3 regions of the Streptomyces shinuiensis genome follow, and region 2 is predicted to be linked to each of the others. Evidence: predicted binding sites of a transcription regulator. Region 2 holds the regulator's gene; each other region holds the start of a gene.
What was found. The regulator HrcA, encoded in region 2, represses chaperone genes, less so after heat shock. The targets are predictions, from matches to a motif close to TTNGCACTCNGNNNNNCNGAGTGCNAA.
Positions count from the first base shown of each region.

Region 1: a site for HrcA is predicted at 2,369-2,395, ahead of groES (co-chaperone GroES). Genes of this name have one in related genera too.
Region 3: a site for HrcA is predicted at 3,928-3,954, ahead of ACGRHY_RS16285 (FmdB family zinc ribbon protein). Genes of this name have one in related genera too.

Region 1 covers NZ_JBIHML010000001.1:2,295,558-2,302,432, forward strand. Annotated here, with positions in the region: gene groL (chaperonin GroEL) at 177-1,802, opposite strand; gene groES (co-chaperone GroES) at 1,909-2,220, opposite strand; gene ACGRHY_RS10140 (hypothetical protein) at 2,479-2,658, shown strand; gene ACGRHY_RS10145 (class I SAM-dependent methyltransferase) at 2,666-3,877, shown strand; gene ACGRHY_RS10150 (hypothetical protein) at 4,106-4,375, opposite strand; gene tsaD (tRNA (adenosine(37)-N6)-threonylcarbamoyltransferase complex transferase subunit TsaD) at 4,372-5,493, opposite strand; gene rimI (ribosomal protein S18-alanine N-acetyltransferase) at 5,486-6,013, opposite strand; gene tsaB (tRNA (adenosine(37)-N6)-threonylcarbamoyltransferase complex dimerization subunit type 1 TsaB) at 6,058-6,759, opposite strand.
Region 2 covers NZ_JBIHML010000001.1:4,142,519-4,149,393, reverse strand. Annotated here, with positions in the region: gene ACGRHY_RS18770 (ribonuclease Z) at 151-1,056, opposite strand; gene ACGRHY_RS18765 (histidine triad nucleotide-binding protein) at 1,062-1,436, opposite strand; gene ACGRHY_RS18760 (16S rRNA (uracil(1498)-N(3))-methyltransferase) at 1,514-2,263, opposite strand; gene dnaJ (molecular chaperone DnaJ) at 2,379-3,506, opposite strand; gene hrcA (heat-inducible transcriptional repressor HrcA) at 3,507-4,523, opposite strand; gene ACGRHY_RS18745 (MBL fold metallo-hydrolase) at 4,716-5,429, shown strand; gene ACGRHY_RS18740 (RNA-guided endonuclease InsQ/TnpB family protein) at 5,461-6,075, opposite strand; gene ACGRHY_RS18735 (DUF3097 domain-containing protein) at 6,207-6,875, shown strand, end outside.
Region 3 covers NZ_JBIHML010000001.1:3,552,610-3,559,484, reverse strand. Annotated here, with positions in the region: gene ACGRHY_RS16300 (penicillin acylase family protein) at 1-520, opposite strand, end outside; gene ACGRHY_RS16295 (potassium/proton antiporter) at 741-2,222, shown strand; gene ACGRHY_RS16290 (MFS transporter) at 2,487-3,818, shown strand; gene ACGRHY_RS16285 (FmdB family zinc ribbon protein) at 3,964-4,284, shown strand; gene ACGRHY_RS16280 (S-methyl-5'-thioadenosine phosphorylase) at 4,387-5,217, shown strand; gene ACGRHY_RS16275 (RcpC/CpaB family pilus assembly protein) at 5,831-6,112, shown strand; gene mscL (large conductance mechanosensitive channel protein MscL) at 6,233-6,823, shown strand; gene ACGRHY_RS16265 (hypothetical protein) at 6,870-6,875, opposite strand, start outside.

The sequences.
Region 1 (6,875 bases), 1.8 Mb from region 2:
ACCGCCGCCCTTACGGCCGCCCCCGCCCGCCCGCTCCCACCGCGATCTCCCGTCCGCCGTCCCCGCGCCCCGTCCCCGCGCGGAGACGCGACGAGGCCCGGCTCCCCGGTGCACCTGGTGCACACGGGGAGCCGGGCCTCGTCGTACCGGCGGGCCGTACCGCGGGAGCCCGTGCCTCAGTGGGCGTGGCCGTGACCGCCCGCGGCGGCCTCCGGCTCCTCCTCGGCCGGCTTCTCGACGACCAGGGTCTCGGTCGTCAGCAGCAGCGACGCGATGGAGGCGGCGTTCTCCAGGGCGGAGCGGGTGACCTTGACCGGGTCGATGACGCCGGCCTTGACCAGGTCGACGTACTCGCCGTTCGCGGCGTTGAAGCCGTGGCCCTTCTCCATCTCGGCGACCTTGGAGGTGATGACGTAGCCCTCCAGGCCGGCGTTCTCGGCGATCCAGCGCATCGGCTCGACCAGGGCCCGGCGGACGACCGCGACGCCGGTGGCCTCGTCGCCGTCCTTGCCCAGGCTGTCGTCCAGCACCTTGGAGGCGTGGACCAGCGCGGAACCGCCACCGGAGACGATGCCCTCCTCGACCGCGGCGCGGGTCGCGGAGATGGCGTCCTCCAGACGGTGCTTCTTCTCCTTGAGCTCGACCTCGGTGGCCGCGCCCACGCGGATCACGCACACGCCGCCGGCCAGCTTCGCGAGGCGCTCCTGGAGCTTCTCGCGGTCCCAGTCGGAGTCGGTGGTCTCGATCTCGGCCTTGATCTGCGCGACGCGGGCCTGCACGTCCTCGCCCTTGCCGCCGCCGTCGACGATGGTGGTGTCGTCCTTGGTGACGGTCACCCGGCGGGCGGTGCCCAGCACGTCCAGACCGGCCTGGTCGAGCTTGAGGCCGACCTCCTCGGCGATGACGGTGGCGCCGGTCAGCGTCGCCATGTCGCCGAGCATCGCCTTGCGGCGGTCGCCGAAGCCCGGGGCCTTGACGGCCACCGCGTTGAAGGTGCCGCGGATCTTGTTGACCACCAGGGTGGACAGGGCCTCGCCCTCGACGTCCTCGGCGATGATCAGCAGCGGCTTGGAGCTGTTGGTCTGGATGATCTTCTCCAGCAGGGGCAGCAGATCCTGGATGGAGGAGATCTTGCCCTGGTGGATCAGGATGTAGGGGTCGTCGAGGACGGCCTCCATGCGCTCCTGGTCGGTGACCATGTAGGGCGACAGGTAGCCCTTGTCGAAGGCCATGCCCTCGGTGAAGTCCAGCTCCAGACCGAAGGTGTTGGACTCCTCGACGGTGATGACGCCGTCCTTGCCGACCTTGTCCATCGCCTCGGCGATCAGCTCGCCGACCTGCTTGTCCTGGGCGGACAGCGCGGCCACGGCGGCGATGTCGGACTTCTCGTCGATCGGACGGGCGGTGGCGTGCAGGTCGTCGGAGACGGCCTTGACCGCGGCGTCGATGCCCTTCTTCAGAGCGGCCGGGGAGGCGCCGGCGGCGACGTTGCGCAGGCCCTCGCGGACCAGCGCCTGGGCCAGCACGGTGGCGGTGGTGGTGCCGTCACCCGCGATGTCGTTGGTCTTGGTCGCCACCTCCTTCACGAGCTGGGCGCCCAGGTTCTCGTACGGGTCCTCGACCTCGACCTCGCGGGCGATGGTGACGCCGTCGTTGGTGATGGTCGGGGCGCCGAACTTCTTGTCGATGACGACGTTGCGGCCCTTGGGGCCGATCGTCACCTTCACGGTGTCGGCGAGCTTGTTGACACCGCGCTCGAGGGCGCGACGGGCGTCCTCGTCGAACTTCAGGATCTTCGCCATGGTTGCTTGGGTCCTCTCGGAGTCCTCGTCAAAGGAACCGCGCCCCGGCCCCGGACGTCTCGGACGCGGGTACCAGGGCGCGGATCACAGGCAGTCTTCGCGGTGCTTACTTCTCGATGATCGCGAGAACGTCGCGCGCCGAGAGGACGAGGTACTCCTCGTTGTTGTACTTCACCTCGGTGCCGCCGTACTTGCTGTACAGCACGATGTCGCCGACCTTGACGTCGAGCGGCAGACGGTTGCCGTCCTCGAAGCGACCCGGACCGACGGCGAGGACGGTGCCCTCCTGGGGCTTCTCCTTCGCGGTGTCCGGGATGACCAGGCCGGAAGCCGTGGTCTGCTCGGCGTCGAGCGGCTGGACCACGATGCGGTCCTCGAGCGGCTTGATGGCAACCTTGGAACTGGTGGCGGTCGTCACGATCCGACCTCCCCCTTCGGAGATCTCGGCGGGGTTTGGATGTCTGGGGTGGCGACCTGGTAGATCCGTCGTCGCGGGTGCCGGATCTGCCCGTCGCTTGAGTTGGCACTCTCCATGGGGGAGTGCCAATGCTGAGACTATGCGGGCGTTAGCACTCAGTCAACCGGAGTGCCAACGCACGGCGCGTTGCGCGCCGATGCGCCGGTACGCTGACCCCGTACCGCGTCACAGGTGCCCGCCCGTCAAGGAGTACCGCCGATGACCGCAGAGCCCCTGCCCGACTGGTTCCACCCGCCGCCCGGCGGCTGGACCGCCGACGAGCTGGACGACACCACCGGCACGTACGTCCCCACCGGGATTCACCACGACAAGCTCGTCGTCCCGGTGCCCTTCCCCATGGACATCGGCCTGACCACGTTGTACCGCGCGCCGCGGTGACGGGCCGGTGAGCACCAACCCGGCCGTCGGCGACCCCCTCTCCGCCTTCCACCGCCTGCTGACCGACGAGGGACAGGCGCTGCTGGCGGAGCTGCGGTCCTACGACCCCGGGCGGGAGCTGGCCGTCGCCACCCGGCTGCGCCGAGACCACCCGGCCGGACTGGTCTCGGCGGCCATCGCCCAGGCCCGGCTGCGGCAGCGGGCGGCTGCGAAGTTCGGGCCCGGGGACGCGGCGCGCATGTACTTCACCCCCGACGGCGTGGAGCAGGCCACCCGCGCGAGTGTGGCCGCGTACCGCGCCGGCCGCCTCGCCGCCCTCGGGGTACGGCGGCTGGCCGACCTGTGCTGCGGCAACGGCGGCGACGCCATCGCGCTCGCCCGCGCCGGCATCGAGGTCCTGGCCGTCGACCGCTCCCCGCTGACCTGCGCGGTCGCCCGCGCCAACGCCGGAGCGCTGGGCCTGTCCGACCTCATCGAGGTGCGCTGCGCGGACGTGACGGAGGTGGACGCCTCCGGCTTCGACGCCGTCTTCGCCGATCCGGCCCGCCGCGGCGGTCGGGGCGGACGCGGCCGGATCTTCGATCCCGAGGCGTACTCGCCGCCGCTGTCCTGGGCGGTGGAGGCCGCCCGGCGCGCCCCGCTCGCCGCGCTGAAGGTGGCTCCCGGCATCCCGCACGAGTCGGTACCGGCGGACGCGGCGGCGGAGTGGATCTCCGACGGCGGGGACGTCAAGGAGGCCGTGCTGTGGTTCGGCGCCGCCTCGCACGAGGCGCCCCGGGTGCGCGCCACCCTGCTGCCCGGGCCCCGGACCCTGGACTCCGCCGGCCTGCCGGATCCTCCCCCCGGCCCCGTCGGCCGCTACCTGTACGAGCCGGACGGCGCGGTGATCCGCGCGCACCTGGTCGCGGAGGTGGCCGAGCGGGTCGGCGGGCGCCTGATCGACCCGACGATCGCCTACGTCACCTCCGACGAGCACCGCCCGACGCCGTACGCGACCGCGTACGAGGTCACCGACGCCCTCCCCTTCAACGTCAAGCGGCTGAAGGCGCTGCTGCGCGAGCGCGGTGTCGGGACGCTGACGGTCAAGAAGCGCGGCTCGGCGGTCGAACCGGAGGAGTTGCGCCGGAAGGTGAAGCCGTCCGGCCCGGGCTCGGCCACGGTCTTCCTCACCCGCGTCGCGGGCGCACCGACGATGCTCCTGGGCCGTCCGGTCCGCTGACGCCGCGTCCCGCGCCGGGTCCCACCCGAACGAGTGACGATCACATGACCCCGCCTGTGCGTCGCGCGGGCCTGCCATGACCGGCTCCGTGGTTCCGCGTATGACGCGGCCCGGCGTCAGCGACGGGGGGCGAGACGGGGGTGAGTATCCGGTGAAGGACGCGCAGGACCCCGCCGACCTGCTGTGCGCGTTCCGGGGCGTCTCGGGCGCCTGGGAGCGGGTTCGCCCTCACCGGGCGTCTCCGTGCGCGTCCGCGCTCTCGAAACGCCAGCGGTGGACCGGACGGTGGAGCAACTCCTTTGGTGGCGAGGGGAGTTCGGCGAGTTCGGCGTCGTAGGGGGCATCCCACCAGGTGATGACCAGGACGCGGTCGGCCGGGGCGGTGAACGTCTCGCGACGCAGGGGGGCGGGGTCGAGCACCTGGGCGCGGACCCACTCCAGTAGCTCGGCCCCGCGGCCGTCCGCCGCGCGGGCCTCCCACATCAGGGCGACGGTCATGTGTAGAGGTTCTCCGCGCTCGTCTCGTGCACATGGTCGTGCGTGTGTGCGTGCCCGTGCGCGCCGCTGTGCGAGGTGCCCGGGACGTGCGGTTCGGTGACCGGCAGGGAGGAGTCGGCCGACAGGTCCCGGTCGGAGGGGGCCCGGTCGCGGGCGACCATCTCGGCGCCCAGGGCCGCGACCATCGCGCCGTTGTCGGTGCACAGCTTCGGGCGCGGCACCCGCAGGGTGATCCCGGCCGCCTCGCAGCGCGCCTCGGCCATCGCACGCAGCCGCGAGTTGGCCGCGACACCGCCTCCGATCATCAGGTGGTCCACCCCCTCGTCCCGGCAGGCGCGCACCGCCTTGCGGGTCAGCACGTCGGTGACCGCCTCCTGGAAGGACGCGGCGACGTCGGCGACCGGCACCTCCTCGCCCGCGCTCCGCTTCGCCTCGATCCAGCGGGCGACGGCGGTCTTCAGGCCGGAGAAGGAGAAGTCGTAGGGCGCGTCGCGCGGGCCGGTCAGCCCGCGCGGGAAGGCGATGGCGTCCGGGTCGCCCTCGCGGGCGTAGCGGTCGATGACGGGCCCGCCGGGGAAGCCGAGGTTCAGCACCCGGGCGACCTTGTCGAACGCCTCGCCCGCCGCGTCGTCGATGGTGGCGCCCAGCGGGCGCACGTCGGAGGTGATGTCGGAGGACAGCAGCAGCGAGGAGTGGCCGCCGGAGACCAGCAGCGCCATGGTCGGCTCGGGCAGTGCGCCGTGTTCGAGCTGGTCGACGCAGATGTGCGAGGCGAGGTGATTGACGCCGTACAGCGGCTTGCCCAGCGCGTACGCGTACGCCTTGGCCGCCGAGACTCCCACCAGCAGCGCGCCGGCCAGGCCGGGGCCGGCGGTGACGGCGACGCCGTCGAGGTCGCCCGCGGCGACGCCGGCGTCCTCCAGGGCGCGCTGGATGGTGGGGACCATCGCCTCCAGATGGGCGCGGCTGGCGACCTCGGGCACCACACCGCCGTACCGGGCGTGCTCGTCCACGCTGGAGGCCACCGCGTCGGCGAGCAGGGTGTGCCCTCGCACGATGCCCACGCCGGTCTCGTCGCAGGAGGTCTCGATGCCGAGGACCAGGGGTTCGTCAGCCATGGGTCGTCGTTCCTTGGTGTTCCGTTGCGGGGTCGGGGGCCTGGTCCGGCGCGGTGTCCGGCGCGGTGTCCGTCGCGGGGCCGGCCGGGCGGCGCATCACGAGGGCGTCCGCGTTCCCGGGCTGGTAGTAGCCGCGGCGCAGGCCGACGGCCTCGAAGCCGAAGCGCTCGTACAGGCGCCGGGCCCGGTCGTTGTCCACCCGGACCTCCAGCAGGACCTCGTGGCACTCGAAGTCGGTCGCGGCGGTGAGCAGCGCGCTGAGCAGCCGGGCGCCCAGTCCGGTGCCCCATCGGTCGCGGGCCGCGGCGATGGTCTGGACGTCCCCGGTGCCGCCCGCGGCGGCGAGTCCGCCGTAGCCGACGACGCGGCCCGCGCCGTCCTCGGCGACGAGGTAGCGGCGGGTGGCGTGCGGGCCGCGCGCGCGGGCGAGTTCGGACCAGAACAGGGCGGGCGACCAGGCGTCGTACGGGAACAGCTCCCGTTCCAGCTCCAGCACCGGTTCGATGTCCCACCAGCGCATCTCGCGCAGGACGGGCCGCTCGGGGGCCTTCTCGGCGGCCGCGGTCACCGGGGCGTGACCACCTTGTAGTTGGCGGGCACCCTCGCGTCCGGGCGCCGCAGGTAGAGCGGCAGCGGCGGCAGGAAGCCCACCGCCTCCCCGCCGGCCTCCCCGTCGGCACCGGTGCCGGCCGCGAGCCGCTCGGCGGCCAGCGCCGCCAGCGCGGCCGCACAGACGTGCTCGGGCAGGTCACCGCGTACGCCGGTGAAGGTGTCCGCGTACAGCCGGGCCCCCATGCCCACGGCGGGGACGCCGGCGACCAGTTCGGCGATGTCGGCCGGCCGGTCCACGGCCGGGTCCCCGAGGCGGGTGCGGGCGTCGGCGTAGCGCGCCCAGTACACCTCCTTGCGGCGGGCGTCGGTGGCGACGACGAAGGGGCCTTCCAGCCCGGCCTCCCCGGCGGCGTGGGCGATGCCGTCCAGCGTGCACAGGCCGTGGACGGGGATGCCGCGGGCGGCCGCGAAGGCCGTCGCCGTCATCAGGCCGACCCGCAGGCCGGTGTACGGGCCGGGGCCGACGCCGACGACGATGCCGGTCACGTCGCCGAGCGCGGCGCCGGCTTCGGCCAGGACGCGGTCGACGGCCGGGAGCAGCAGTTCGCCGTGGCGGCGGGCGTCCACCTCGTCGGCGGCTGCGAGGGTCCTCGTCCCGTCGTGCAGGGCGACGGTGACGGCGGGGGTTGCGGTATCCAGAGCGAGCAGGAGCACGCTCTCAGCCTACGGCGCACCGCGGGCCGCCGGTGCCCGCCCGCAGCACGGCGACCGCTACCGACTGCTACCGTCGGACTTACGATCACACCGGTCCTCCAGGGCTCCGACAGGGC
Region 2 (6,875 bases):
GTACGGAGACGGAGACTAGGCACGGCGGAGGAGGGCGTCAAGGGTGCCCGTACGCTTCCGGAAGCGGGCGCGCGCGGGCGCGGTCGCGGAGGGGACGTGCGCGGAGAGGGCGCGCGCGGGGCGGCGTGGGCGGGGCGGCGTGGGCGGTGGTCAGCGCCGCCGGGGCAGCGGCACCCGCGTCAGGTCCTCGGCCACGGTCAGCTCCCCGGTGAACCCCGCCTCCCGGGCCTGGGCGGCGAACCGGGCCGGGTCGTCGTAACGCTGCGAGAAGTGCGTGAGCACCAGGTGCCGCACCCCCGACCGCGCCGCGGCGGAGGCCGCCTGGCCCGCGGTGAGGTGGCCGTACTCCCGCGCCAGGGCCTCCTCCTCGTCGAGGAAGGTGGCCTCGATGACCAGCATGTCGCAGCCCTCGGCGAGCGCGTACACGCCGTCGCACAGCCGGGTGTCCATCACGAAGGCGAAGCACTGCCCGGGGCGGGTCTCGCTCACCTCGTCGAGGGTTACCCCGCGCAGCTCGCCCTCGCGCTGGATACGGCCGACGTCCGGGCCGTGGATGCCGTGGGCGGCGAGCCGCCCGGGCAGCATCCGGCGCCCGTCGGGCTCGGCCAGGCGGTAGCCGTAGGACTCCACCGGATGGGACAGGCGCCGCGCCTGGAGCGTGTACGCCGCGGTGGCGGCCAGCGTGCCGTCGGCGGCGACCGGCTCCTCGCGCAGCTCGGCCGTCTCCCGGTAGGCGGTGGCGTACCGCAGGCGGTCGAAGAAGCGCTGCCCGCTCGCCGGGTAGTGCGCCGTGACCGGGTGCGGCACCCGGTCGAGGTTGATGCGCTGGATGACCCCGGCCAGCCCCAGGCTGTGGTCGCCGTGGAAGTGGGTGACGCACAGCCGGGTGAGGTCGTGGGCGGCCACGCCCGCGCGGAGCATCTGGCGCTGGGTGCCCTCCCCGGGGTCGAACAGCAGCGCCTCGCCGTCCCAGCGCAGTACGTAGCCGTTGTGGTTGCGCCGGCGGGTGGGCACCTGGCTGGCGGTGCCCAGCACGACCAGTTCGCGTACGGACAACGGGCTTACCCGGGGGGCCAGTTCAGGCCGCGTCCGCCGAGGACGTGGGCATGCGCGTGCCAGACGGTCTGCCCGGCGCCCGCGCCGGTGTTGAAGACGATCCGGTAACCGACGGCGGCGCCCCCGGGCGGGGCGATGTTCTCCTGCTCGGCGACCTCGCCCGCCGCGCGCAGCACGTCGGCGGCAAGCTGCGGGGCGGCGGCGGCCAGCGCGGCGGCGTCGGGGTGGTGCTCCTTGGGGATGACCAGCACATGGGTGGGCGCCTGCGGGTTGATGTCCCGGAAGGCGAGCGTGGTGTCTGTCTCGTGGACGATCGTCGCCGGGACGTCCCCCGCGACGATCTTGCAGAACAGGCAGTCCGCCTGCGGTTCCTCCGCCACGGTGGCGCCTCCCGCTGTGAGGTGGGTCGGTCGGTGGTCACGCAGCGCCGATCGTACCCCGCCCGCGACGCGGGTGATCAGGACCAGCGGCCGGTACGTCCCAGCAGCAGCGCCGCCGCCGCCGTACCAGCCGTGGAGGTGCGCAGCACGCTCGGGCCCAGCCGGTACGGGCCCGCGCCCGCCTGCGCGAAGGCGTCCAGCTCCTCCGGGTCGACCCCGCCCTCCGGGCCGACGACGAGCACCAGCTCGCCCTCGGCGGGCAGTTCGGCGGTCGCCAGCGGACGTGAGCCCTCCTCGTGGAGGACCGCGGCGAAGGCGGCGGACGACAGCAGCGGGAGCAACTGCCGGGTGGTGGCCGGCTCGGCGACCTCCGGGAAGCGCAGCCTGCGCGACTGCTTGCCGGCCTCTCGCGCGGTGGAACGCCACTTGCGCAGCGCCTTCTGCCCGCGCTCGCCCCGCCACCGCGTGACGCAGCGCGACGCGGCCCAGGGCACGATCGCGTCCACGCCCGTCTCCGTCATCGTCTCCACGGCCAGCTCGCCGCGGTCGCCCTTGGGCAGGGCCTGGACGACGGTGATCCGCGGGCGCGGCTCCGGCTCGGTGCGCACCCCGGCGACGGCGACCTCCAGCCGGTCCTTCCCCTCGACGGCCGCCACGGTGCCGAAGGCCCCGGCGCCCGCACCGTCGGTGAGGACGATCTCCTCGCCGGCGCGCAGCCGTCGCACCGCGACGGCGTGCCGGCCCTCGGGTCCCTCCAGCGTCAGCACGGCGCCGGGAGCGGCACCGGCCAGGACGGCGGTCTCGGCCAGGAAGACCGGGGCGGTCACGCGGGCCGCCAGGCGTGGTGCCCCGGCCGGGCGGCCGGGGTGATCAGCTCGGTGGGCATGACGGCATCCTGCCACGCCCGCCGGGGGCGACCCCCGGACCCCCGGCCGCCCCGCCTCAACGACCGTTGAACGCATCCTTCAGCCGCGAGAACAGCCCCTGCTGTCCCGGCTGGAACTGGCCCGTCGGCCGCTCCTCGCCCCGCAGCTTGGCCAGGCGGCGCAGCAGCTCCTCCTGCTCCGGGTCCAGCTTGTTCGGCGTCTGGACCTCCACATGGACGATCAGGTCGCCGCGACCGCCACCGCGCAGATGCGTCACGCCGCGCTGGTGGAGCGGGATCGACTGGCCGGACTGGGTGCCGGGCCGGATGTCGACCTCCTCCAGGCCGTCCAGCGTCTCCAGCGGGACCTTGGTACCCAGCGACGCCGCCGTCATGGGGATGGTGACCGTGCAGTGCAGGTCGTCGCCGCGCCGCTGGAAGACCGGGTGCGGCGCCTCGTGGATCTCGACGTACAGGTCGCCCGCCGGGCCGCCGCCCGGGCCGACCTCGCCCTCGCCGGCGAGCTGGATGCGGGTGCCGTTGTCGACGCCGGCGGGGATCTTCACCGTCAGGTTGCGCCGCGAGCGCACCCGGCCGTCGCCGGCGCACTCCGGGCAGGGGGTGGGCACGACCGTGCCGAAGCCCTGGCACTGCGGGCAGGGGCGCGAGGTCATGACCTGGCCCAGGAAGGACCGGGTGACCTGCGAGACCTCGCCGCGGCCGCGGCACATGTCGCACGTCTGCGCGGAGGTACCCGGGGCCGCCCCCTCGCCGCTGCACGTGGTGCAGACGACCGCCGTGTCCACCTGGATGTCCTTGGTGGTGCCGAAGGCCGCCTCGTCCAGCTCGATGTCGAGCCGGATCATGGCGTCCTGGCCACGCCGGGTACGGGACCTCGGCCCGCGCTGGGAGGCGGCGCCGAAGAAGGCGTCCATGATGTCGGAGAAGTTCCCGAATCCCCCGCCGAAGCCGCCGCCCCGGCCCGCGCCGCCCGTGGGGTCGCCGCCGAGGTCGTACATCTGCTTCTTCTGCGGGTCGGAGAGCACCTCGTAGGCGGTGTTGATCTCCTTGAACCGCTCCTGCGTCTTCGGGTCCGGGTTGACGTCAGGGTGCAGTTCGCGCGCGAGCCGGCGGAAGGCCTTCTTGATCTCGTCCTGCGAGGCATCGCGCTGCACGCCCAGGACCGCGTAGTAGTCGGTTGCCACTTACGACTCCGCGAGAATCTGTCCGACGTAACGTGCCACTGCGCGTACCGCTCCCATCGTTCCGGGGTAGTCCATGCGGGTCGGCCCGACCACACCGAGCTTGGCGACCGCCTCGTCTCCCGAACCGTAACCGACCGAGACGACCGACGTTGAAGTCAGCCCCTCGTGAGCATTCTCATGGCCGATTCGCACCGTCATGCCCGGATCCTTCGCCTCCCCCAGCAGTTTGAGCAGGACGACCTGCTCCTCCAGAGCTTCCAGCACCGGCCGGATGGTCAGCGGGAAGTCGTGCACGAAGTGGGTGAGATTGGCGGTGCCGCCGATCATCAGCCGCTCCTCGGTCTCCTCCACCAGCGTCTCCAGAAGGGTGGCGAGCACGGTCGACACCGTGCCGCGGTCCTCCTGGTCGAAGGACTCCGGCAGATCCTGCACCAGCCCGGGCACCTCCGAGAAGCGCTCGCCGACCACCCGGCTGTTGAGCCGGGCGCGCAGATCGGCCAGGGACGACTCCGAGATGGGGGCCGGGCAGTCCACCATGCGCTGCTCGACCCGCCCGGTGTCCGTGATCAGTACGAGCATCAGACGCGCGGGGGCCAGAAGCAGCAGCTCGACGTGGCGGACGGTCGAGCGGGTCAGCGAGGGGTACTGGACGACGGCGACCTGGCGGGTGAGCTGGGCCAGCAGCCGCACGGTGCGGCTGACGACGTCGTCGAGGTCGACGGCGTCCTCCAGGAAGTTCTGGATCGCCCGGCGCTCCGGCTTGGACAGCGGCTTGACGCCCGCCAGCTTGTCGACGAACAGGCGGTACCCCCTGTCGGTGGGGACACGGCCCGCGCTGGTGTGCGGCTGTGCGATGTACCCCTCGTCCTCCAGGGCCGCCATGTCGTTGCGCACGGTGGCCGGGGAGACCTGGAGATTGTGCCGCTCGGTCAGCGCCTTGGACCCCACCGGCTCCTGTGTGCCCACGTAGTCCTGGACGATGGCGCGCAGGACTTCGAGTCTGCGTTCGCTGAGCATCTGGGCGCACCTCCCGTCCGGCCGTCTCTTCCCGGTCCTCTTTCCTGGCACTCTCAGCCGGTGAGTGCCAGTCGCCCTGTGCCAGTGTACGGCCGGTGACCACGGCCAGGGCAAGGGCGGGCGCCGACCGGGAGGGCGATCCGCACCACATCCCGGCGGGCACCGCCCGCGTGATGGCGCTAGCGTCGCGGTATGGAGACGGATTGGGAAGAGCTGTCGCCTGGAGTCGTACGCCGCCGCATGCCCGGCTGGGACGAGACGGTCGGGGCCGTCGCGGGGGAGTCGGGGGTGCTGGTGGTCGACACGGGCGCGACGCTGGGTGACGGCGCGCGCGTCCGGCGGTACCTGCACGAGCGCTTCGGGCTGCCGGTGACCCATGTGGCGCTGACCCATCCGCACTTCGACCACGTCCTGGGCGCCTCGGCCTTCGCCGGGGTGGAGGTCTACGGGGCGGTGGGGATCGAGGACCTGCTGGCGCACTCGAAGGACGGGCTGCGCGAGGACGCCGTACGGCACGGTGTGGACCCGGAGGAGGCGGCCGAGGCGGTCGACGTGCTCGTCCACCCGCACCACCGGGTGGCCGGCGAGCTGACCGTCCCGCTGGGCGGCCGGGAGGCGCTCCTGGCGAACGTCGGCCCGGCGCACACCGCCCACGACCTGGCCGTCGTGGTCCCCGGCGTCCTCGGCGGACCGGACGTGGTCTTCTGCGGCGATCTGGTGGAGGAGTCCGGCGCGCCGCAGGCGGGCCCGGACTCCCACCCCGTCCACTGGCCGGCCGCGCTGGACCGGCTGCTCTACCTGGGCGGCGAGGAGGCGCGGTACGTGCCGGGACACGGGGCGGTGGTGGACGCCGCCTTCGTCCGCGCCCAGCGCGACGCGCTGGCGGAGCGCTTCGGCACCGTGTGACGGGTACCGCGGAGGGGTTCCGCCTCGGGTTTCACGGTGGGGATCGCTTGACGTGCTCCCTGGCCCAAAGTCCAGGGATTCCGGCCCGGGTCGTCCGACCCTTCCGGAGGCTTCCTGCTTCACCGCGCTGTGCGGGCACGTGTGCCCGTCTTACCGGCGCTCCACAGGCGTTTGGTGTCTCCGCCCGTCCGGCGGTGACGATTCGGCGTCCTTCGAAGAGGACATCGCGGGCTGCGTTGTGGTCCCGGTCGTGCACTGTGCCGCACCGGCTGCACGTCCACCGCCGGACGTGGAGGGGCTTGGGGCCGTCCCCGAATCCGCAGGCCGAGCAGACCCGCGAGAAGGGAAAGGCCCGGTCCGCCTTGGCGAAGGTGCGGCCGTGCAGAGCCGCCTTGTACTCCAGCATGCCGACGAACGCGGACCATCCCGCGTCGTGCACGGACTTGGCAAGACGGGTGCGTCCCGGGCCGGACACCGCGAGGTCTTCCACGTACGCCGCCTGGTCGTCGCGAATGATCTGTGTGGATGCCTTGTGGTGCCAGTCCCGGCGCCGGTCCGCCACCTTGGCGTGCTGGCGTGCGACAACGCCGGGCTTTCCGCAAGAGCCCTGGTAAGTGCCGGGGGTCGGCCGGTGGCCGGTGCACACCGGTCCACCCTGGCGGCGAACCGGCTTTCCCTGCCCTGCCCCGCGGGGGCTTCGTTTCTCCCCCGCAAGCGGGGGCACCCCCACCCCGGCCTGAAGGCCGGGGTGTCCACGAGGAGAGACACAATGACCGCATGCGCAGCAGACGGTACGACCCCGACATGACCCCGCCGTGGAAGCGGACCCCGGGGAATCACAGGCCCGCGCCCGAGGTGCCCGCCGAGCCGGATCTGGTGGTGGAGGAGGTCACGACCGGCTTCTGCGGGGCCGTGGTGCGCTGCGAGAAGACGGCGCAGGGGTTCACCGTCACGCTGGAGGACCGCTTCGGCAAGCACCGGGTCTTCCCGATGGAGCCGCGCGGCTTCCTGCTGGAGGGTAAGACCGTCACCCTAGTCCGGCCGCGGGCGGTCGCCCCGCCCGCCCCGGAGGCGCCCCGGCGCACGGCATCGGGTTCGGTGGCGGTGCCGGGCGCCCGAGCACGGGTGGCGCGGGCGGGGCGCATCTACGTCGAGGGGCGCCACGACGCGGAGCTGGTGGAGAAGGTCTGGGGCGACGACCTGCGGATCGAGGGCGTGGTCGTGGAGTACCTGGAGGGCGTGGACGACCTCCCGGCGGTCGTGGAGGCCTTCGGTCCCACCCCCGGGGCCCGGCTGGGAGTGCTGGTGGACCACCTGGTGCCCGGCTCCAAGGAGTCCCGGATCGCCGATCGGGTCACCGGCGAGAACGTGCTGGTCGTCGGCCACCCGTACATCGACGTCTGGGAGGCGGTGAAGCCGTCCGCGCTGGGCATCGACGCCTGGCCC
Region 3 (6,875 bases), 590 kb from region 2:
CGCTGACGAGGCCGAGGGCCGCGTACTCCAGGGAGAGTTCCGCGCCGCTGCGGCCGCCCAGATAGGCGTTGACGCCCTCGGCGTAGGCCAGCAGGTACTTCTTGGTCGTCTCCGACAGCTTGGTGTCGTACTCCTCCTGCGCCACCTTCCGCCAGCCCAGGGTGCGCAGGAAGGCGTCGGTCTCGACCTGGCTCTCGCCGAACATCTCCGACAGCCGCCCGGCCGTCGTGTGCCGCCGTACGTCCATCTCCCAGAAGCGATCCTGGGCGTGGACGTAGCCCTGGGCGCGGAAGAGGTCCTCGGCGCTGTCGGCGTAGAGCTGGGGTATGCCGTGCTCGTCGCGTTTGACGGTGACCGGGGCGGAGAGGCCGTCGAGCTCCATCGAGCCGGTCGTCTGCGGGAAGGACGCGCGGACGGTGCCGACGCTCCAGTAGGCGCCGTAGCCGACGCCCGCCACGAGCAGCAGCACGACTGCGATCACGAGGAGGCGGGCGCGTCGCGGGGTCTTCTTGGCGGGCATCGCTGTCCTTCGAGGGCAGGGTGGGACCAGAGGTGCTGGAGCAACCATAGGACGAGCCGGGTCACCGGTCGGCAGGGAGTCCGCGCATCGGGGGCCGAAGATTCAAGCAATGGTAAATTGTTAGGCAATGAAATGACTTCCCGGCGGCCGGGTCCCGGCCGTTGCCTCCGCACGCCCACGGAAGGATCCGCTTCTGACTGTCGACCGCCTCAACGAACTCATGCTGGTCTCCGCGCTCGTCCTGCTCGTCGCCGTCGCGGCCGTCCGGCTCTCCTCCCGCACGGGGCTCCCCAGCCTGCTGATCTACCTCGGCATCGGACTCGTCATCGGACAGGACGGCCTCGGGGTCGAGTTCGACAACGCCGAACTGACCCAGGTGCTGGGCTACGCGGCGCTCGTGGTGATCCTCGCCGAAGGCGGTCTGGGCACCAAGTGGCGCCAGATCCGCCCGGCGGTGCCCGCCGCGGCCGTACTGGCGACCGCGGGCGTCGCGATCAGCGTGGGTGTCACCGCCGCGGGGGCCCACTACCTGGTGGGGCTGGACTGGCGCCCGGCACTGATCATGGGGGCGGTCGTCTCCTCGACGGACGCCGCGGCGGTCTTCTCCGTGCTGCGCAAGGTGCCGCTGCCGCCCCGTCTGACGGGGATGCTGGAGGCGGAGTCCGGGTTCAACGACGCCCCGGTGGTGATTCTGGTCGTCGCCTTCGCCTCGGCCGGCCCGATGGAGTCGTGGTACGTCCTGCTCGGGCAGATCGCGCTGCAGCTGGCCATCGGGCTCGCGGTGGGCCTGGCCGTCGGCAAGCTGGGCGAGTACGGGCTGCGGCAGGTCGCGCTGCCGGCCTCCGGCCTGTACCCGATCGCGGTGATGGCGCTGTGCGTCCTGGCGTACGCCGGGGGCGCGCTGGCGCAGGGCAGCGGATTCCTGGCGGTCTACGTCAGCGCGGTCGTCCTCGGCAACTCCAGGCTGCCGCACCGCCCGGCCACCCGGGGGTTCGCCGACGGCATGGCGTGGATCGCGCAGATCGGCCTGTTCGTACTGCTCGGCCTGCTGGCGGCCCCTTCGGAGCTGCTGCGCGACTCCTGGGCGGCGCTGGCGGTGGGGCTGGTGCTGACGCTGGTGGCACGGCCGGTGTCCGTGGTGCTGTGCTCCCTGCCCTTCCGGCTCCCCTGGCGGGAGCAGACGCTGATGTCGTGGGCGGGGCTGCGCGGCGCGGTGCCGATCATCCTGGCGACGATCCCCATGGTCGGCCAGGTGCAGGGCAGCCGGCGGATCTTCAACATCGTCTTCGTGCTGGTCGTGGTCTTCACCCTGCTCCAGGGGCCGACCCTGCCGTGGGTCGCCCGCCGGCTCGGGCTGGACAAGGCCGACGGCACGCAGGACCTGGAGATCGAGTCGGCCCCGCTGGAGCGGCTGCGCGGACATCTGATCGCGGTCTCCATCCCCGACGGCTCGCGCATGCAGGGCGTGGAGGTGGGCGAGCTGCGGCTGCCGAAAGGCGCGGCGGTCACCCTGGTCGTACGGGAGGGCAGCAGTTTCGTGCCCTCGCCCTCGACCGTCCTGCGGCACGGCGACGAACTGCTGGTGGTCGCCACCGACGCGGTGCGCGACGCCACCGAGCGGCGGCTGATGGCCGTGGGCCGGGGCGGCAAGCTGGCGGGCTGGCTGGGGACGGCGGGCAGTTCGGCGCTGCGGAGGGGCTGAGGTGCGGAGACAGGCGGAGACAGGGACGAGAACGGGTCGCGGCCGGGCCTGCGGGGTGATCGGCTACCCTGAGGCCGTACGTTTGTCCGACTTTCGGAGCTACCGGAGTTTCGACCCCGCCTGATGCAGGGCCGGCACGGCCGCCCGGCCGACCACACGCCGCGGTCCGTGCGAGAGGACGGCCTTCGGCGTGCCCCCGCCGTACCGCGACACCGCTCGCCGTACGGTCCGCGGCGCGCTACCAGGCGGCAGAAAGGTACGGCCGTGGCCACCACGGTCACTCCCGTCACGAACCGGAAGCCCGGCTACCGGGACCTGCTGCGCACCCCCGGTGCGTGGACGTTCCTGCTGCCCGGCTTCCTGGCCCGCCAGCCCTTCGCGATGCTGACGCTCGGCATCGTGCTGCTGGTCGAGGACACCACCGGATCGTTCGGCACGGCGGGCACCGTCTCGGCGGTGACCGGCGTGTCGATGGCCCTGTTCGCACCCCGAAGCGGCCGGCTCGCCGACCGCTTCGGCCAGCGCGCGGTCCTGGTGCCCGGGGTGCTGCTGCACGCCGCCGCCGTGGGCGTACTGGTGGCCCTGGCGCTGTCCCGGGCGCCGCTGTGGGCGCTGCTGCTGGCGGCCGTGCCGGCCGGCGCCTCGGTGCCGCAGGTCGGCCCGATGGTGCGCGCCCGCTGGGCGCATCTGCTCAGGAGCAGGCCGGGCCCGCCCGCCGGGCGGGGCGGGGCGGGCAGCACCCGGCTGCTGTCGACGGCGGCGGCGTTCGAGTCGGTCACCGACGAGTTCACCTTCGTCATCGGCCCGGTCCTGGCCACCGCACTGTGCACCGGGGTGCACCCGGCCGCCGGGCTGGCCGCCGAGGCGGCCCTGACCATCGTCGGCGGGCTGCTCTTCGCGGCCCAGCGCCGTACCGCGCCCCCCGCCCACCGCCGCGCCCGGGGAGCGGACGGCGCGCGGCACGCCTCGGCACTGTCGGTGCCGGGCGTGCGGGTGCTGATCGTCGCCTTCCTCGGCATCGGCGCGGTCTTCGGAGGGATGCAGGTGTCGATGGCCGCCTTCACCGACTCCATCGGACAGCCGGGCCTCAACGGCGTGCTGTACGGGATCTTCGCCGCGGGCAACATGCTCGCCGGCCTCGTCTACGGCGCCCTGACCTGGCGTTCGGCCCCGCAGCGCCGGCTGCTGGCGGCGTACGCGCTGCTGACGCTGACCACCGCGCCGCTGTGGGCGGTGGACGTGGTCCCGCTGCTGGCCGTCCTCGGACTGCTGGCGGGCATGGGCATCGCGCCGAGCCTGATCACCGGCTTCACCCTGGTGGAGCGGCTGGTTCCGGCGGGCGTGCGCACCGAGGCGTTCACCTGGATGGCCGGCGCTGTGGCACTGGGGCAGGCCGGCGCCGCGTCGGCCGCCGGGCAGTTGACGGACGGCTTCGGGGCGAACGCCGGGTTCACGGTGCCGCTGGCCGCCACGGCGCTGGCGCTGGTCACGGTGGCGGCGCTGCGCGGATGGCTGAAGCCGGACGGCGAGCAGGCCGGGGACGGGCGGACGGACGACCGGCGGACAGGCGACGGGAAGGGGCCGCGAACCGGGTGACGAGGGCTCCGGGCGGAGGACAGGAGAGGCACGCCGGGGCGTGGCGAGGGTCACCGTCCGCCGCTCCCCGGTGGACTAAGCCGCCGGAATGCTGCACCATGGTGCGTCGTTAGCACTCCACAAGGAAGAGTGCCAGGAGGAGCAAGTGCCGACCTATCAGTACCAGTGCACCGAGTGCGGCGAGGGCCTGGAAGCGGTTCAGAAGTTCACCGACGACGCGCTCACCGAGTGCCCGAGCTGCAACGGCCGCCTGAAGAAGGTGTTCTCCGCGGTCGGCATCGTCTTCAAGGGCTCCGGCTTCTACCGGAACGACAGCCGCGGCTCCTCGTCCGGCGGTGCGTCGTCGTCCTCTTCGACGTCGTCCTCTTCGACGTCGTCTTCGTCGTCGGCGTCCTCCTCTTCTTCCGAGAAGAGCTCGGGCTCGTCCGGCGGCTCGTCGTCCAAGGCCGGCTCCTCGGCGGCCTGACCCCGTCGCGCCTGCGGCCCGGAGCCGTAACCGGCCTGTTCCGACCCCGCCGCGGTGCGCACCGCGGCGGGGTCGCGGCGTCGGGGGCTAGTGTGTTCGGCCATGAGCGCACAGGCGGAGACAGGCGTCATCGGCGGGTCAGGGTTCTACTCGTTCCTGGACGACGTGATAGAGGTCGCGGTGGACACACCGTACGGCGAGCCCAGCGACTCCCTCTTCATCGGCGAGATCGCCGGGCGCAGGGTGGCCTTCCTGCCCCGGCACGGCCGCAAACACCATCTGCCCCCGCACCGGATCAACTACCGGGCCAACCTGTGGGCCCTGCGCTCGGTCGGTGTGCGGCGGGTGCTGGGGCCGTGCGCGGTGGGCGGTCTGCGGCCCGAGTACGGGCCCGGCACGCTGGTGGTGCCGGACCAGCTCGTGGACCGCACCAAGTCCCGCGTCCAGACCTACTACGACGGCGAGGCGCTGCCGGACGGCTCGGTGCCGAACGTGGTGCACCTGTCATTCGCCGACCCCTACTGCGAGACGGGCCGGGCGGCGGCCGTCGCGGCTGCGCGCGGACGCGGCTGGGAGCCGGTGGACGGCGGCACCATGGTGGTGATCGAGGGGCCGCGCTTCTCGACCCGCGCGGAATCGCGCTGGCACGCGGCGCAGGGCTGGTCGGTGGTCGGGATGACCGGGCACCCGGAGGCGGTCCTCGCCCGCGAACTGGGCCTGTGCTACTCCTCTATGGCGCTGGTCACCGATCTGGACGCCGGTGCGGAGACGGGCGAGGGCGTCTCGCACGAGGAGGTGCTCCAGGTCTTCGCGCAGAACGTCGGACGGCTGCGCGAGGTGCTCTTCGACACGGTGGCCGGGCTGCCGGCGGAGCGGGACTGCGCATGCGCGGCGGCGCTGGACGGGATGGACCCGGGGATCGATCTTCCGTAGGGGCTGCCGGTCTCCCGGCCCCGGCCACTGGCGCTGCGGGACCGGCGGGAGCGGCGCGGTAGGGGGGTGGATGCGGCTCGCGCGGTTCCTCTACCTCGTACGGGTGAGCGAGTTGTCCACAACCGGTGGGCAGTCCACAGGGCCCGGCAGGTTGCCGCGGAACCGGACATCGTTGGGGTGTTTCCACCACAAGGCGGTGACCGCGATGTCCTCTTCCTTCCACCCCACTCCCCCTACCACCTCCCTTTCCTCTTCTTCGCCCTCTTCGCCCTCTTCCCCCCGCCCTTCTCACTCCGCTCCCTCCCTTTCCACGCCCCACTCCCTGCCTCCACCCTCACGCCCTCCGGCCGCCGGCCCCGTGCCGGAATTCGAACCGGTGCGCGCGGGGCGGGGCCCTCTCGGCCCCCTCCGGGCGGCGGGCCGGTGGTTCCGGGCGGTGGCACTGCTGCTGGCCGTCGCCTCCGCAGGTGCCGCCCTCTGGGGGGCGTCCGGAAGCGGGAACGGGGACGGGAACGGGGACCGCGCGCTCCCGGCGGCCCGGTCGGCGGCCGGGGGAGTACCGGCGGGTCCGGCTCCGCCCGCGTCCCCGGACGGGGAGGAAGGCGATGCGACGGTGGACGCCCCGGTGCGGATCACGGACGCGGGGGCGGTGCGGCTGCTGCGTCCCGGGGACAGGGTGGACGTGCTGGCCGCGCCCGTCGGCACCCCGGCGGACAGCGCGCGGACCATCGCCCGGAACGTGCGGGTGGCGGCCGTACCCGAGCCGGCCTCCGGGCCGGAGGCTGGCTCCGGCGGCCGGGAGGGGGCGCTGGTGGTGCTCTCGGTGCCCCGGCCGACGGCCGCCCGGCTCGCCGGCGCGGCGGCGCACTCCCGTCTGGCGGTGACACTGTGCTGACCGCAGCCCACCAGGGCCGGGAGTGTGGCCCGGACTGGACAGTGCGCGCGGTGTTCGTGCAGCGTGTGCTGCGTTCATCCGGCGGAGGCCGGAGCGCGTGTGCGGAGGAGAGGCGGTCCGTTGAGCGAGAAGCAGGGCGTCCTGGCCGGGTTCAGGTCATTCCTGATGCGGGGCAACGTGGTCGATCTGGCCGTTGCCGTCGTCATCGGGGCTGCCTTCACCAAGATCGTCAACTCGGTGGTGGAGGGCGTCATCAACCCGGTGGTGGGCTCCATCGGCCCCAGGGACCTCGACCGCTACCAGTCCTGTCTCCAGGGCCCTTGCGAGTTCGACGAGGCGACCGGTGCGGCCATCAGCGGCATCGCGGTCAAGTGGGGCTCGGTGCTGAGCGCCGCGCTGACCTTCCTGATCACCGCCGCGGTCGTCTACTTCCTGATGATCGTGCCGATGAACAGGTTCAAGAAGCGGCTGGACGCCCTGAGCGCCGAGGAGGCGGCGGAAGCGGCCGCGACTCCGGTCCAGAGGACCGAGGTGGAGCTGCTCACCGAGATCCGCGACGCGCTGCTGGCCCAGCGCGACGGCGACGGCACCGCGGACGCCGCCGGCCTGCTGGCGGCGCAGCGCAACGCCCCCGAGGACGGTGCCCGGCCGGGCACCGGGGGGCCGTCCGGTGCATCCGGCGCGTCCGGGGGCGCCTCCGGGAAGGCCTGACGCGGGCGCTCCCCCGGGCGCCTCACAGGCGACCTCCCAGGCGGTCTCACAG